One region of the Kitasatospora sp. NPDC097643 genome, then DNA from elsewhere that is predicted to be linked to it. Evidence: riboswitches for the same ligand, from Rfam matches in the RefSeq annotation. Region 1 holds a riboswitch; each other region holds the start of a gene.

Evidence for each region. Region 1 has a riboswitch for cyclic di-AMP ahead of ABTY15_RS06100 (transglycosylase family protein). Riboswitches for the same ligand answer to the same signal wherever they lie in the genome.
Region 2: another riboswitch for cyclic di-AMP. It lies ahead of ABTY15_RS15485 (C40 family peptidase); the one in region 1 lies ahead of ABTY15_RS06100 (transglycosylase family protein).
Region 3: another riboswitch for cyclic di-AMP. It lies ahead of ABTY15_RS23290 (M23 family metallopeptidase); the one in region 1 lies ahead of ABTY15_RS06100 (transglycosylase family protein).
Region 4: another riboswitch for cyclic di-AMP. It lies ahead of ABTY15_RS33060 (LysM peptidoglycan-binding domain-containing protein); the one in region 1 lies ahead of ABTY15_RS06100 (transglycosylase family protein).

Annotation. Positions count from the first base shown of each region.
Region 1 covers NZ_JBEOSA010000006.1:13,630-17,816, reverse strand. Annotated here, with positions in the region: gene ABTY15_RS06105 (LacI family DNA-binding transcriptional regulator) at 1-322, shown strand, start outside; gene ABTY15_RS06100 (transglycosylase family protein) at 541-1,809, opposite strand; cyclic di-AMP (ydaO/yuaA leader) riboswitch at 1,817-1,979, opposite strand; gene ABTY15_RS06095 (sirohydrochlorin chelatase family protein) at 2,413-3,396, opposite strand; gene ABTY15_RS06090 (DUF397 domain-containing protein) at 3,956-4,187, shown strand, end outside.
Region 2 covers NZ_JBEOSA010000020.1:37,315-41,501, reverse strand. Annotated here, with positions in the region: gene ABTY15_RS15495 (NYN domain-containing protein) at 1-359, shown strand, start outside; gene ABTY15_RS15490 (C40 family peptidase) at 560-1,603, shown strand; cyclic di-AMP (ydaO/yuaA leader) riboswitch at 1,875-2,028, shown strand; gene ABTY15_RS15485 (C40 family peptidase) at 2,039-3,187, shown strand; gene ABTY15_RS15480 (C40 family peptidase) at 3,416-4,187, shown strand, end outside.
Region 3 covers NZ_JBEOSA010000037.1:37,722-41,908, forward strand. Annotated here, with positions in the region: gene purB (adenylosuccinate lyase) at 1-409, shown strand, start outside; gene ABTY15_RS23285 (MFS transporter) at 432-1,964, opposite strand; cyclic di-AMP (ydaO/yuaA leader) riboswitch at 2,279-2,459, shown strand; gene ABTY15_RS23290 (M23 family metallopeptidase) at 2,462-3,448, shown strand; gene ABTY15_RS23295 (APC family permease) at 3,831-4,187, shown strand, end outside.
Region 4 covers NZ_JBEOSA010000072.1:6,926-11,112, reverse strand. Annotated here, with positions in the region: gene ABTY15_RS33065 (cytochrome P450 family protein) at 93-1,391, shown strand; cyclic di-AMP (ydaO/yuaA leader) riboswitch at 1,602-1,770, shown strand; gene ABTY15_RS33060 (LysM peptidoglycan-binding domain-containing protein) at 1,775-2,707, shown strand; gene eno (phosphopyruvate hydratase) at 3,008-4,187, shown strand, end outside.

The sequences.
Region 1 (4,187 bases):
GGCGGCCGGTGCGCTGCTGGACAAGGGCTGCACGGCGATCGTCTGCGGCAGCGACCTGATGGCGCTCGGGGCGATCCGGGCGGTCCGGCAGCGCGGGCTGTCGGTGCCGCAGGACGTGTCGGTGGTCGGCTTCGACGACTCGCCGCTGATCGCCTTCACCGAGCCGCCGTTGACCACCATCCGCCAGCCGGTCGAGGCGATGGCCACGGCGGCGGTGGACGCGCTGCTGGAGGAGGTCGGCGGGAACGCCGCCCAGCGCGGGGAGTTCATGTTCCAGCCGGAGCTGGTCATGCGCGGCTCCACGGGGGCCGTCGCGCGCTGAGGACGGGCAGAACGGGGACGGGCCCCGGAGAGCGGTTGCTCTCCGGGGCCCGTTCCGTGTGCGCGCTCAGCCGCGGCGCACGACGAGCAGCGAACGACGAGCAGCGAACGACGAACAGCGAACAGATAACAGATGTTGAAATCTGTTATCTGTTCGCTGTCGTCTGTTATCTGTTACTCGTCACCCGTCGCCCGGTGACGGAGACCCGTCGGCGGGGCTCAGACCCGGCCGGCGAAGTCCGGCGCCCAGTTGGCGATGGTCTGCTCGCGGACGCCGACGCTGGGGTTGGCGGCCTCGACGTACTTGCCGCCGCCGACGTAGATCGCGACGTGGTAGACGCCCGAGTCCTGGCCGTTGTTGGACCAGAACAGGAGGTCGCCCGGCTGCAGCTTGTCCAGCGAGACGTGGGTGCTGGCGGCGGCCTGGTCGGCGGCGACGCGCGGGATGCTGACGCCCGCGGCGCGCAGCGCGGCCTGGGTCAGGCCGGAGCAGTCCCAGCCGCCGTTGCCGGTGCCGCCGTAGACGTAGGCCTGGCCGACCTTCGACTCGGCGAAGGACACCGCGGCGGCCATGCTGCCGGTGGCGGCCTGGGCCGGGGCCTGGGCGGCCGGCTTGGCGGCCTGGGTCTGCGCGGCCGGCTTGGCGTTCACGGCACCGCCGTTGCTGTCCTGGCCGGACTTCTGCGAGCGGTCGAACCAGTTGAAGTCGCCGGACTTGGTCGAGGTGCCGGACTGGCCGGCCCAGGCCTGGCCGTGGTCACCGAAGTGCAGGTGCTGGCCCGGGTAGATGGTGTTCGGGCCCTCGGTCAGGGTGCTGCGGTTGAGCTCGTACAGCCGCTCCCAGCCGCCCTGGACGTTGTGCTTGTCGGCGATCGAGGACAGCCAGTCGCCGGCCACGACGGTGTAGTCGTCGTTGGCGTCCTGGCCCTGGTGCTGCTGGGTCCAGGTGCTCTTGGCGGAGTCGGCGGAGGTGGCCGAGTCCTGGGCCGGGGCGGCTGGCTTCGCGGCCGGGGCCGGGGTCTGCGCCGGGGCGACCGGGGCGGCCGGCTTCGCCGCCGGGGCGGCGGGCTTGGCGGTGGTCGCACCGGCGGTGGTGTCGACGACGGCCGGGGCGCCGCCCTTGGTCAGGCCGGCCTGGATGGAGCAGACGGGCCAGGCGCCCGGGCCCTGGGAGGCGAGGACCTTCTCGGCGACGGCGATCTGCTGGTCCTTGGTGGCCAGGTCGGCGCGCGCGGCGTAGGCGGTGCCGCCGAAGGCGGCCCAGGTGCTGGAAGTGAACTGCAGGCCGCCGTAGAAGCCGTTGCCGGTGTTGATGGCCCAGTTGCCGCTGCTCTCGCACTGGGCGACCTTGTCCCAGGTGGCCACGGAGGCGGCGGAGGCGGTGCCGGTGGTGAGGCAGGGGATGGTGAGGCCGACGCCCGCGACGCCGATGGCGGCGATCACGCGGCGGGTGCGGCTGGACAGGCGGGTGCCGTTGGTGGGCAGCATGAAGACGCGGTCCTCTCCCACGCCTGCGAGGTGAGCTGTCGGATTCGGGCTGGAGTTGCCCGGCCGCGCTGTGGGCGCGGCTTCACCCCTAGCCCTGGACCGTTCCGGGGATCGGTCCGGGGCGACTTACCTGTGGGTCCCCCGCTCCTGCCGTGGTGCGTTTTCGCGCTGCCAGGGCATCCGACGGCAGGACTCGGCGTTGCGGATGAACTGGGTCCGTGTGGTCACGAACGGGGAGCACGTTAAGCAGACTTAAGTTCAAACTGCAAACACCTGTGATGCTCGTCACGGCTCAGTGGGAAGTGCTGGAACTGCCGTCCATCATGATCGGAAATGACCGTTTTTCGGCAACAACCATCTGAGTACGCACAACTGTCGTTCCCTCAGGGGTGAGGTGGCGGTGCGTCGGGTCGCGCAGGGGCGTGTCCGGCCGACGGGGGGCGCGGGTGTGAATTCACCGCGGGGGAGTGCGCCGTGCAGGAATGAACAAACAGCGACAGAACGGACATCACGCCCATTGGTCGCTTAACTCCCGTACGGGGCAAGACGAGAGGGCCCGGAACGCGAGCGTTCCGGGCCCTCTGGTGGGCGTCTGCGCCCCGGCTACTCGCCGACGGTCTCCCCGGCGGCCTGAGCGGCCTCCAGGGCCCCCTCCCGGCCCTCCGGGCCCGCCTCGGCGCGGCCGGCGGCGTGGGCGCCGTGGGCACCGGCGTGGGCCTCGACGTCGTCCTCCGCCTCGGGCGCCGGAGCCGGCAGCGCGGCCAGGTAGGTGGAGGCGATCAGCTGGCCGACGGTCGGGTACGCACCCAGCGGCGCGGCCGACGGGCAGCCGGTCTCCTCGGCGGCCGTGGCGAGCAGCTCGGCGTCGGCCTCCGGGCCGATCACCAGCGGGGCCAGCGCCGGGCGCAGGGAGCCGGTCTCCTTGAGGTGGTTGACGGCCGCGGCGACCGAGCCGGGCACGTCCAGCGCGGCGGCGACGACCGGGACGGCCAGTCGGGCTGCCAGCAGCACGCCGGTGATGCCGGCCGCCGCGGCGGCGTCCTCGCCGCCCACGGTGGTCAGCACCACGCCGTCGGCGGCGGTCGCGATGGCGAACAGCCGGGCCCGGTCGGCCCGGGCCAGCCCGGCCTCGGACAGCCGGACGTGGACGGCCTCGGCCAGCAGCGGGTGCGGGCCCAGCACGTCGGTGACGTGGGCGCCGTACTCGGCGGCGAGGGCGTGAAGTTCGGTCAGGAAGCCGTGCGGGCCCGGCACCAGCGGTACCAGGACCGGGGTGGGCAGGCCGGCCTCGGCGGCCATGGCCAGCAGCTCGCCGACGGTGCGGTCCTCGCCCTGCTCGCCCTCGGCGGCGTCGCCCGGCAGGTAGCCGATCGCGGTCTGCACGCCGTGCTGCTCGCTGCGGACGATCGACAGCAGTTCCTCGACGACCGGGCGGGACTCGGGCCCGGCGGTCGCGGGCACGGCGAGCACCAGGGCCGGGGAGCCGGCGGGGATCTCGGGGCGCTCGGGACGACGGTGGCGCCCCCGCGCACGGGAGCCTGGAGTGCGGACGGGCAGTGGCGCGCCCGGGATGGCTGCGGTGCTCATGCCGGAGATCGTAGGACATCGGCCCGTCAGGCCTGCAGTCGGCTGTCGTACGGGTTTCGCGTGCTGGCCGTGCGCGCGCCGTGCGCCGGCCATCCGCTTTCCGGCGATTTGCCTGCGATTCGGACATATCCGACTCGCCCCTCGCGCGGCTGCCGGTAGGGGTACTGACGCGATCTGCGGGGCCTCGCGTTGCAGCCGTGGCGCGTGAGATGTCTCACAGCCCCGCATCGCTCTGACGGAGCGTCACGAACGGTCGACTCCCGGCGTTCGAAGATCAACATTCAGCGGACAGCCGCTCACGGCCGGTTATCGGACGCCCGGCGATTCACTCGGCTATGTCCGTTTACGTACCGTCAGGAGAAGGGTCCGTGAAGAGTTCAGGACCGCCGGTGAAAGGGCTTGTGCACCTGCAATGTCCCGTGCTGATGCACGTGCACTGCGGCTATCATCGCGTCAAGTGAGGCGTTGTGCCGGGCCGGTACGGGGCCGGTCCGCTCGTTCGGCGGGTGCCGGGGGCGCCGCGCTGGACGACCACTCCGGAGCTCTTCGGGAGATTTCTATGCACGACTCGCAGGACACGCACGGCTCGTACGAGACGTACAACGGGATGGCCGCCGCCGACCTCAAGGGGGTGGTCTGGCAGAAGAGCCTGCACAGCAACTCCCAGGGGAACTGCGTCGAGTTCGCCGCGCTGCCGGGGGGCGACGTGGCGATGCGCAACTCGCGCTTCCCGGACGGTCCGGCCCTCATCTACACCCGCGCCGAGATCGCCGCCCTGCTGCTGGGGGCCA
Region 2 (4,187 bases), on a different contig from region 1:
ACGGCTACAACGTGACCAAGACCGGCTATCCGACGCTGCCGCTGGAGCAGCAGCGGATCCGGCTGCTGGGCGGGCTGGCGATGCTGGCCCAGCGCACGCAGGCGGAGGTCACCTGTGTGTTCGACGGCCAGGACCTGGACGTACCGGTGATCATGGCGCCGCCGCGCGGGGTCCGGGTACGGTTCAGCCGGACCGGCGAGACCGCGGACGAGCTGATCCGGCGTCTGGTCCGGGCCGAGCCGCAGGGCCGTCCGGTGGTGGTGGTGTCCGCCGACCGGGAGGTCGCGGAGGGCGTGCGGAAGGCGGGTGCGCGCCCCGTCGCCTCGGTGCTGCTGCTGAACCGGCTGGCACGGCCCTGACCGGTGCCCCGACGGAATGACGCCTGGTCAGCGCCTGGTTTGCGGGCGTGTGGGGATCCGGTGAAGTCATTGGCGGAAGTGGCGTTCACGCCTTCGGGGGAGTGGCGGAATGCTTGGATCTTCACTAGGGTCTGGCGTCAAACCTATTTTCCGGATTCTCACTCGTAAGGGTGAGGCCGATGGAAGAAGGAGCCGGTCCCTTGGCCTCCCACCGCCGTCCCAAGCAGCCGAGTCGCGCGCGGGTCTCCGTGCTCACCGCTGCTGCTGCGACCGCGGTCGCCCTCTCCGCCCAGGTCGCCGCCCACGCCGCGCCGTCGCCGTCCCCCAAGAAGGAGGACGTGAAGGCGCAGATCGACCAGCTCCAGGAGCAGCAGGAGCAGGCGGCGGAGAAGTACAACGGCGCCAAGGAGCGGGCCGACCAGCTCCGCAAGCAGGCCGACCAGCTCCAGGACCAGGTGGCCCGCAGCCAGGAGCAGATGACCCAGCTGCAGACCGGCCTGGCCGCGGTGGCGGGCGAGCAGTACCGCACCGGCGGCATCGACCCGTCCGTCCAGCTGATGCTCTCCTCCGACCCGTCCGGCTACCTGGACAAGGCGTCCAGCGTGCAGCAGGCCAGCGCCAGCCAGGCCGAGGCGCTCAAGGGCCTGCTGGACCAGCAGCGCCGGCTGGACCAGGAGAAGGCCGAGGCCGCGGCCGTCCTCGCCTCGCTCGACTCCACCACCAAGGACCTGAACCAGGCCAAGGCGGACGTCAACCAGAAGCTGAAGGCCGCGCAGGACCTGATGAACTCGCTCAGCGCCTCCGAGCGGGCCGCGCTGCGCGCCCAGCAGGCGCAGGACGACCGTGCCTCGCGCGGCACGGACCGCCCGGACCTCGGCCCGCTGCCGCAGGCCAGCGGCTACGCGGGCGTCGCCGTCGCCAAGGCGATGAGCAAGCAGGGCTCGCCGTACGTGTGGGGTGCCACCGGCTCGTCCACCTTCGACTGCTCGGGCCTGATGGTCTGGGCGTACGGCCAGGCCGGCGTCTCCCTCCCGCGCACCTCGCAGGAGCAGGGCAACGTCGGCACCCGGGTGCCCTCGCTGGACCAGGCCCAGCCGGGCGACCTCGTCATCTACGGCAGCGACCGGCACCACGTCGGGATGTACATCGGCAACGGCATGGTGGTGCACGCGCCGCACACCGGTGACGTGGTGAAGGTCATGAAGGCCGACGCGATGCCGATCAACACCATCCGCCGGGTCTGACGGACCGGCAGATTCCGGGGCTTCCCGGCCGGCCCGGTGATTCGATCAGCTCCGTGTAGGGCGACGATCACCAGCGGTCATCTTCACAAAAGAACTTGGGTATTCTTACGTCATTTTTCTGACAAGGATTTGAACGGATCACGGTTCAGTTACTAGGGTCGTGCTTCGAACCACCGCACTGTCGATCACCCAGCCCGGGTGGCGGCGGTGGTACCGCCGAGTTCGTGAAGCAGCGGGGCAGGCCCAGTGCCTGGCCGACAGGGGAGCCCAGCAGTCGGGGGCGCTGTGGAGCGGAGCCGGGGAACCACGTTCCTCCGGGGTGAATCGGCGCCAGGTCGGCCGCTGGAACGGCCGTGAGGCGTCGTAGGGCATGCTTCCGGCCCGAACCCGTCAGCTCACCCGGTAGGCGGACGCAGGAAGAAGGAGTCCGCCTTCGTGGCGTCCCATCGTCGTCCCAAGCCCGCCGGCCGTGCCCGCGTCTCCATCCTGACCGGTGTGGCGGCCGCCGCCGTCGCCCTCTCCGCGCAGTCCGGCGCCCACGCCGACCCGACGCCGACCAAGGATCAGGTCAAGGAGCAGGTCGACCAGCTCAACGAGCAGGCCGAGCAGGCGACCGAGAAGTACAACGCCGCGCAGGAGAAGCAGCAGCAGCTGCAGAAGCAGGTCAGCGGCCTCCAGGACCAGCTGGCCCGGCAGCAGGAGCAGGTGACCGACCTCCAGGGCGGCCTCGCCGAGATCGCCGGCGAGCAGTACCGCAGCGGTGGGATATCCCAGACCGTTCAGCTGATGCTCTCCGCCAGCCCGGACAACTTCCTCAACCAGGCCGGGACGCTGAACCAGGCCGGCAGCACCCAGAAGGGCCAGCTCAAGCAGCTCCAGGACGAGCAGCGCAAGCTCGACCAGGTCCGCGACGAGACCCAGGGCAAGCTCTCCGAGATGGAGAGCACCACCCAGCAGCTGAAGACCTCCAAGGAGGAGGTCCAGGCCAAGCTGAAGGCGGCGCAGGACCTGCTCAACACGCTGACCGAGCAGGAGCGCCAGGCGATCCGCGCGGCCGAGGAGAAGGCCGCCGCCGACGCCAAGGCCAAGGCGGACGCCGCCGCCAAGGCCGAGGCCGCGAAGGCCGCCGCCGACCGCGCCTCCCGCGACAGCAACCGCACCGACCTGAGCGCCCCGTCCACCCCGGCCCCGGCCGCCACCAGCAAGCCCGCCCCGGCCCCGGCGCCCGGCAGCTCGCGCGGTGCCGCCGCGCTGTCCTACGCCGCCTCCAAGCTCGACAGCCCGTACGTCTACGGCGCCACCGGCCCGAACTCCTTCGACTGCTCCGGCCTCACCAGCTGGGCCTTCGCCCAGGCCGGCGTGTCGCTGCCGCGCACCTCGCAGGAGCAGGCCGGCGCCGGCACCCGGATCGGTACGGACCTCTCCCAGGCCCAGCCCGGCGACCTGCTGATCTTCTACAGCGACGCCCACCACGTGGGGATCTACGCGGGCAACGGCCAGGTGCTGCACGCGCCCAAGCCCGGTGCCGTGGTCCGCTACGAGGCGGTCTCCAACATGCCGCTGTCCTCCATCGTGCGGGTCTGATTCCCGCTCAGGCCCTCGCAGGCCCGGACCTTCCCCGTGAAGGCCCGGGCCTGCGGCTTTTCCCGGCGGCCCGGGCAGATGTCCGATTGCGGATCAAATATTCGGTCCTGGAGGGGTTTGGACTCACTTGCCCGGACTCGCTAACGTCTGCCACCGGACTCCCGCTCGAGGGCCGCCCGCTCCGGTGCGGCCGCGGGGCCGCACCGCAGGATTGGAGCCGCTGCCGCCATGCCCGTGCACCGCCGTTCCCAACTGCTCGCCCGTGCGCTGGTGCTGACCGCGGCCGCGACCACCGCCCTGGGCGTCACCACGGCCGGCACCGCCCAGGCCGCCCCCGGCGCGCCGGACGGGCCGAGCCGCAAGGACGTCAAGGCGCAGGTGGAACAGCTCTACGACGAGGCCGAGCAGGCGTCCGAGCGGTACAACGCCGCGCAGGACGCCCAGCAGCGGCTCCAGGTTGAGACCACCGTCCTCCAGGGCGAGATCGCCGTCGCCCAGGACCAGCTCAACCAGCTGCGCGGTGACCTCGCCACGGTGGCCGGCGCCGAGTACCGCGCCGGCGGCATGGCGCAGACCGTCCAGCTGATGCTCGCCAGCGACCCGGAGGGCTACCTGACCCGGGCCCGCACCCTGGACCAGGCCGCCGAGCGCCAGCAGGAGACCCTGCACGAGCTGGTCACCCGGCAGCGCCGGCTCGACCAGCGCCGCACCGAGACCTCCGCCAAGCTCGCCGAGCTGGAGCAGGCCCGCCGCTCGCTCGCCGACAGCAAGCAGCAGATCCAGCAGCGGCTGACCAAGGCGCAGAAGCTGCTCAACAGCCTGGACGTCGCCGAGCGCACCCGGCTGGCGGCCCAGGACGCCCGGGAGGCCGAGCAGCGCGCCACCCGGGGCACCGACCGGCTGGACCTCGGCACCGCCCCGCCCGCCTCCGAGCGCGGTGCGGCCGCGCTGGCCGCCGCCGTGCAGATGATCGGCTCGCCGTACGTCTACGGCTCCACCG
Region 3 (4,187 bases), on a different contig from region 1:
CGGCCTGCTGGAGACCTTCCTGACCGTCCTCGACGAGTTCGGCGCCTTCCCGGCCGTGGTCGAGGCCGAGCTGGACCGCTACCTGCCGTTCCTCGCCACCACCAAGGTGCTGATGGGCGCGGTGCGCGCGGGCGTCGGCCGGGAGACCGGGCACGAGGTCATCAAGGAGCACGCCGTCGCCTCCGCGCTGGCGATGCGCGCGGGCGCCCGGGAGAACGAGCTGCTGGACCGGCTGGCCGCCGACGAGCGCATCCCGCTGGACCGGGCCGCGCTGGACGCGCTGCTGGCCGACCGGCTCTCCTTCACCGGTGCGGCCGGCGCCCAGGTCGCCGAGGTGGTCCGCCAGGTGGAGGCCGTCGCGGCCGCCTACCCGGAGGCCGCCAAGTACGCGCCCGGCGACATCCTCTGACGCAATCGCCGGAGGCTCTAGGTCAGCTCTCCGAGGGCCCTGCCGCCGTTCCGGTGGCGGGGCCCTCGTGCGTGTGGACGTGGCCCGGGTCGAGCGGCGGGGTGGTGCCGCAGCACCACTCGCAGTCCGGCTCGGCCACCGGGTGGTCCTCGGGCGCCAGCACGTTGCCCCGGACGGTGGTGAAGGCGATCAGCCCGCCGCCGGCCAGCAGCCCGGCGCAGATCAGCATCGCGGTGTGGAAGGCCGAGTCGACGGCCGACGGCACCCGGTAGGCGTCGCCGCTCAGACCCGCCAGCGCGGGGAGCGCGGCGACGGCGAGCAGCCCGGCGGCGCGGGCGGCGGCGTTGTTGACGCCGCTGGCGATGCCCGCGTGCCGGACCTCGACGGCCGCCAGGACGGTCGCGGTCAGCGGCGCGACCAGCAGCACCATGCCGCAGCCCATCACCGTGACGGCGGGCAGCACGTCCACCCAGTAGGAGGAGCCGGGGCCGATGCGCAGCATCAGCAGCACCCCGGCGGCGCACAGCAGCGGGCCGACGGTCAGCGGGATCCGCGGGCCGATCCGCTTGCCGAGCCGCCCGGCCCGGGCCGACAGGGCCAGCATCAGCACGGTGATCGGGATCAGCGCCAGCCCGGAGACCAGCGGGGAGAACCCGGCGACGATCTGCAACTGCACCACCAGCAGGAAGAACACGCCGCTGAACGCCGCGTACACGCAGAGGGTGACCAGGTTCACGGCGGTGAACAGCCGGGAGGAGAAGAGGCCGAGCGGCAGCATCGGCTCCGGCGCGCGGCGCTCCACCCGGAGGAAGGCGATGCCGAGCACCACCCCGGTCGCCCCGGTGAGCCAGACGCCGGGGGACAGGCCCTCGCCGGCCGCGGTCAGTGCGTAGGTGACGGCGCCGAGGGCGAGCGCGGCGAGCAGCGCGCCGGGCACGTCGAAGCGGCCGGTCGCGCTCTCGTCCCGGCTCTCCGGGACGAACCGGGAGGTCACCGCGACGACGGCGGCGGCGAGCGGCAGGTTCAGCAGGAAGATCCACCGCCAGCCGGGGCCGTCCACCAGCCAGCCGCCGAGGAAGGGGCCGACCGCGGCCGACACCCCGCCCAGGCCCGACCAGAGGCCGACCGCGGCCGAGCGGTCCTCCGGGTGGAAGACCGCCTGGAGCATGGCGAGCGAACCCGGGGTGAGCAGCGCCCCGCCGATGCCCTGCACGGCGCGGGAGGCGATCAGCACGTCGATGGTCGGCGCGGCGGCGCAGGCCGCGGAGGCGGCGGCGAACCAGACCACGCCGATCAGGAAGACCCGGCGCCGGCCGTACCGGTCGCCGAGTGCGCCGCCGAGCAGGATCAGCCCGGCGAGGGTGAGCAGGTAGGCGTTGAGCGTCCACTGGAGGGAGGCGAGGGAGGCGCCGAGGTCGGTGCCGATCCGGGGCAGGGCGACGTTCACCACGGTGCCGTCGAGCATCGCCATGCTGGAGCCGAGCACGGTTGCCAGAAGTACCCAGCGTCCCTGCGCGGTGCCCAGGCGCAGGGTGCCGGCGGCGGAGGTGGTCACGGCCTGATCCTGCGCCCGACGGGGCTGACGTGACAAGGGTCACCGGGGGCGTGTCGGTGGATCGCGGTGCGTGATCGAGCGGGTGCGCTGCGCTGACGGTTTCGGCGCAGCGTGCTGGATCAGTGGCACCGGGTCAATGGATTGTGCACGTACTGTGCAGCCGATCATCCGCAGCGTCACCGCATTCCGCGGAATCGACGCGGATTCGGGAGATCGACATTGCTTCACCCGGACGGATGGGTTTTAGTTCAGCGACCGCCCGGCCAGCCCGGACGGATCCACCGGGTGGAACGCCGAGTCCTGCCGCTGCCCGGTGGTTCGAAACGAACTCTGTACGGCAGGAGCGGGGGACCCACAGGTAAGTCGCCGGACAGGAATTCACGCGCTTTCACGTGCCGAATTCCAGGACCGGCTTGGGGTGAAGCCGCACATGCGGCCGGGCGAACTCCAGCCCGAACCCGACAGCTCACCTCGCAGGCGTCGGAGAGGAAACTTCCATGCCTGCTCAGGCTCGTCGTATCACCCTGCCCCGCGCCGCCCGCATCGGCATCGCCACCGCCGTCACCGGCGTCTCCTTCGCCCTTCCGCTCGTGACCGCGATGAGCGCCTCGGCCCACACCACCCCGGCCGCCCCGGTCGCGCACACCTCCAGCTGGACCGGCGCCACCAGCGTCGACGCCAAGCCGGCCGCTCCGGCCGCCCCGGCCGCCCCGGCCGCCGCCAAGGCGCACGAGAGCTACCGCGTCGTCAGCGGTGACAGCCTGTCGAAGATCGCCGAGGCCAAGCAGGTCGACGGCGGCTGGCAGGCGCTGTACGAGCACAACCGCGAGGTCGTCGGCGCCAACCCGAACCTGATCTTCCCGGGTCAGCAGCTCGCGCTGGCCGGCCACCAGGCCGCGGCCCCGGCCGCGCCGTCCTCGGACGCCGCCCCGGCCAAGCCGGCCGCACCCGCCGTCAAGCCGCAGGTGAAGACCGAGGCCGCCAAGCCGGCCGCCCCGGTGCAGACCCAGGTGCAGACCGCCGTCGCGCCGAAGCCGGCCGCCGCCGTGACCGCCGCCCCGGCCGCCGCCAGCACCTCCGGCTTCGTCGCCCCGCTGGCCCACCCGGTGCTCGGCGAGGCCTACGGTGTCGCGGGCTCCATGTGGGCCTCCGGCCACCACACCGGCCAGGACTTCGTCGCCGCCACCGGCACCCCGCTGCGCGCGGTCGCCAACGGTGTCGTGGTGAAGGCCGGCAACGGCGGCGCCTACGGCAACGAGGTCGAGATCAAGCTCGCCGACGGTCACTACGCCCAGTACGCGCACCTCTCGGTGATCGGTGTGACCATCGGTCAGACCGTCACCGTCGGCCAGCAGATCGGCCTCTCCGGTGCGACCGGCAACGTGACCGGCCCGCACCTGCACTTCGAGATCCGTACCGGTCCGGAGTACGGCTCGGACATCGACCCGGTCGCCTACCTGCGGGCGCACGGCGTCGCGCTCTGACCCCTGGGGTCGGGAAACACATAGGGACTACCGCTGATGCGGGGCGAACGACCTCCCGGGATGGTCATGTCGGGTGACCGCTTGACCGGGTGATCGCCGCACCAGTGGACATGGGCGCGGGACACGCCCAGGCCGGCCCGGCTCGCGAGACCTCCGTCGCGAGCCGGGCCGGCCGCTTTCGTTTCCGGGGGCGGCTCCGGGGTTCCGGGGCGCCGCGTCCGAACAGCGGGTGGATCCGAACCGAACAGGGCGTCAACTTCCGCGCCGACTTGTCTGACGATCTGTTCCTTGCGACGGTTTTCGCCCCACCCCGATGCTGTCGGGCAGTCAGCGCCCGGCCTCTCCGGCGGGCGGCACAGCCACGGCGCACGGAGGAGGCCGCATGGCCGTCCAGAGCGGGGACACGACCGGTGAGCGGACCGGGGGAGGTGGGGTCGACCGGCTGAAGGCGAACTCGGTCGGCCTGGTGGGGGTGGTCTTCATGGCGATCGCCACCGCGGCCCCGATCACGGCGATGACCGGCAACCTGCCGATCATCGTCGGGCAGGGCAACGGCGTCGGCGCGCCCGCCGCGTACATCGTGGCCACCGTGGTGCTCACGGTGTTCTCGGTCGGGTACGTGGCGATGGCCCGGCACATCACGGCGGCCGGGGCGTTCTACGGGTACATCTCGCACGGGCTCGGCCGGGTGGCCGGGATGGCCTCCGGGCTGCTCGCGGTGCTCGCGTACATCGTGTTC
Region 4 (4,187 bases), on a different contig from region 1:
CGTCCGAGCCGCGCCCGACCGGGAACCGACCCCGCCCCGAGCCGTCCCCGAGCCGTCCCCGGGGCGGGTGACCCACCGGATACCGTCGACCCATGCCAGTTCAGCCCGACCCCGCCGCCCCGCAGCTCTTCACCTGGGAGTTCGCCGCCGACCCGTACCCCGCCTACGCCTGGCTGCGCGAGCACGCCCCGGTGCACCGCACCACCCTGCCGAGCGGGGTGGAGGCCTGGCTGGTGACCCGGTACGCGGACGCCCGGCAGGCGCTGGCGGACGGCCGGCTGTCGAAGAACCCGGCGCACCACAGCGAGCAGGCGCACCGCACCGGCCGGGTGGGCATCCCGGGGGAGCGGCAGGCGGACCTGATGACCCACCTGCTGAACATCGACCCGCCGGACCACACCCGGCTGCGCCGCCTGGTGTCGAAGGCGTTCACGCCGCGCCGGGTGGCGGAGTTCGAGCCGCGCGTGCAGCAGCTCACGGACCGCCTGATCGACGGCTTCGCGCAGCGCGGTTCGGCGGACCTGATCCACGAGTTCGCCTTCCCGCTCCCCATCTACGCGATCTGCGACATGCTGGGCGTGCCGGCCGAGGACCAGGACGACTTCCGCGACTGGGCCGGGATGATGCTGCGACACACGAAGCCGGGCCACGGCGGCGCCCAACGCGGCGGCGTGGGGCGGGCGGTGAAGCGGATGCGGGCGTACCTGCTGGAGCTGATCCACCGCAAGCGGGCGGACCTGGGGGACGACCTGATCTCGGGGCTGATCCGGGCGAGCGACCACGGCGAGCACCTGACCGAGAACGAGGCCGCGGCGATGGCCTTCATCCTGCTCTTCGCCGGCTTCGAGACGACCGTCAACCTGATCGGCAACGGCACGTACGCGCTGCTGCGCAACCCGGAGCAGCGGGTGTTGCTCCAGGAGTCGGTGGCGCGCGGCGAGACCGGGCTGCTGGAGACCGGGATCGAGGAACTCCTGCGCTACGACGGGCCGGTGGAGCTGGCGACCTGGCGGTTCGCGACCCGTCCGCTGTCGATCGGCGGGGTGGACATCCCGGTGGGCGATCCGGTGCTGGTGGTGCTGGCGGCGGCCGATCGCGATCCGGCCAGGTTCGCGGACGAGAACACCCTGGATCTGGCCCGGACGGACAATCCGCACCTGGGTTTCGGGCACGGCATCCACTACTGCATCGGCGCTCCGCTGGCCCGCCTGGAGGGGCGGAGTGCGCTGGCCACGCTGCTTTCCCGGCTGCCGGATCTGCGGTTGGCGGAAAGCCCGGAGAATCTGCGCTGGCGGGGTGGCCTGATCATGCGTGGGCTTCGTGAACTTCCGGTCGAATTCAGTCCGGAAACCCACTCGCCGCACGCCCGCCCCGACGCTCCGACACGCTGACGGGGCGTCGCCAACGCTCTCCTTACCCCGGTATGAACACCCATCAATCCGGACAAACAGCCTCCGTTGGTAGGCGATCGACCACGGGCCGTAATTTCTGTGTGATGTCGGTGATATGAGCTTGTGATTGCTCTGAGGATCTGTCTACTCTCCGTGGAGTTCGCAGCTGCGGACCTCGTGCGCGGAACGCCGAATCCTGCCCGCCGCGCCACGGGAAACCGACCAGAACCCTGGGCAGGGGCGGGGGAACCAGGTTTGTTGCCGTCCTCCACGGCTTGGGGTGAAGCCGCCCGAGCGGAATCGTTTCCGCTCACCGGCGGCCGGGCCACCTCCCGGTCCGAACCCGACAGCTCACCTCGCAGGCGTGCGGAGAGGGACCCTTCATGCTGTTCGTTGGAACTGGCCGTCACCGTCGTCGCACCCAGGCCGAGAAGGCCATCGCCGTCGCCGGTGTGGCCGGCGTCGGACTCGCGATGCCGATCCTCACCGCCACCGGTGCCTCCGCCGCCCCGGCCTCCACCTGGGACGCGGTCGCCCAGTGCGAGAGCGGCGGCAACTGGAGCATCAACACCGGCAACGGCTTCTACGGCGGCCTGCAGTTCACCTCCGGCACCTGGAAGGCGTACGGCGGCACCTCGTACGCGCCGCAGGCCAACCAGGCCAGCCGGGCGCAGCAGATCACGGTGGCCGAGAAGGTGCTGGCCTCGCAGGGGCCGGGCGCCTGGCCGGTCTGCTCGCAGAAGGCCGGCCTGTCGAAGGGCGGCGCCCCGGCGGCCGTCGACTCCGCGGCCGAGGCCCAGCCCGCCGCCCAGCCCGCCCAGCAGGCCCAGCCTTCCCAGCCGAAGCCGGCTCAGAAGCCGGTGCAGCAGGCCAAGCCGCAGGCCCACGCCCAGCAGGCCCAGCCGCAGCAGTACGCCCAGCCCCAGGCGCAGCCGCAGACCCAGGCCCCGGGCTTCTCCGGCAAGGCCGGCTGGGACGCCGACGCCAAGGTGTTCTGGTACCAGAACAACGGCGCCTGGTACTGGACCAGCCACCAGAGCGTCTACCAGCAGTACGCCCCGCAGGCCGCGGCCCAGCCCCAGTACGCCCCGCAGGCCGCCCAGGCCCAGCCCGCCCCGGCCCCGCGCGCCGCGGCCCCCGCCGCCGCCCAGCAGGCCGGCCACGACTACACCGTCCGGGCCGGCGACACCCTGTCGGGCATCGCCACCGCCCAGGGCGTGTCCGGCGGCTGGCAGTCCGTCTACGAGGGCAACCGCGCCACCGTCGGCGGCGACCCGAACCTGATCGTGCCCGGCCAGGTGCTGCACCTCGGCTGAGCCCGCGCCGGTCCGGCGGGTGAGCGAACGAACTGACGACCTGGCGATCTGACGAGCGGACGAGGGGGCCACTCCGGGCAGGACCCGGACCCCTTCGTCCGTCTTCGCCCCTGATTCGCCCACTTCGGTGGGACAACCAGGTGAACTACCGGTGGGTAGTCGGGCCACACGCTGAGACGGTGCCGAGGCCGACGTGGCCCCGGGAGCCCGGGCGGTTAGGCTCTGGTCGTAACGACTCCGCAATCATCCGGCCGACATCACCACCGTCGGCCGGACCCTGCTTCCGCAAGGAGATGCCTCGTGCCGTCCATCGATGTCGTCGTAGCCCGTGAGATCCTCGACTCGCGTGGCAACCCCACGGTCGAGGTCGAGGTCGGCCTCGACGACGGCAGCACCGGCCGTGCCGCTGTCCCGTCGGGTGCCTCCACCGGCGCCTTCGAGGCGCTGGAGCTTCGCGACGGTGACAAGAACCGCTACTTCGGCAAGGGCGTGGAGAAGGCCGTCCTGGCCGTCATCGAGCAGATCGGCCCGGAGCTGGTCGGCTACGACGCCACCGAGCAGCGCCTGATCGACCAGGCCATGCTCGACCTGGACGCCACCCCGGACAAGTCCTCGCTCGGCGCCAACGCCATCCTGGGCGTCTCCCTGGCCGTGGCGCACGCCGCCTCCGAGGCCAGCGACCTGCCGCTGTTCCGCTACCTGGGCGGCCCGAACGCGCACGTCCTGCCCGTCCCGATGATGAACATCCTCAACGGTGGTTCGCACGCGGACTCCAACGTGGACATCCAGGAGTTCATGATCGCCCCGATCGGCGCGGAGTCCTTCTCCGAGGCCGTCCGCTGGGGCGTCGAGGTCTACCACACCCTCAAGGGCGTGCTGAAGGACCGCGGCTTGTCCACCGGCCTCGGCGACGAGGGCGGCTTCGCGCCGAACCTGGACAGCAACCGCGAGGCGCTGGACCTCATCATGGAGGCCATCCAGAAGGCCGGCTACGTGCCCGGCCGTGACGTCGCGCTGGCCCTGGACGTCGCCTCCTCCGAGTTCTACAAGGACGGCGCCTACCAGTTCGAGGGCAAGGCGCTGTCCGCCGCCGAGCTCATCGAGTACTACGCCGAGCTGGTCGCCGCCTACCCGCTGGTCTCCATCGAGGACCCGCTGGACGAGTCGGACTGGGACGGCTGGAAGGCCATGACCGTCAAGCTGGGCGACAAGGTCCAGCTGGTCGGCGACGACCTGTTCGTCACCAACCCGGCCCGCCTGGCCAAGGGCATCGAGACCGGCACCGCCAACGCGCTGCTGGTGAAGGTGAACCAGATCGGCTCGCTGACCGAGACCCTGGACGCCGTCGAGCTGGCCCAGCGCAACGGCTACCGCTGCATGATGTCGCACCGCTCCGGCGAGACCGAGGACGTCACCATCGCCGACCTGGCCGTCGCCACCAACTGCGGCCAGATCAAGACCGGTGCCCCGGCCCGCTCCG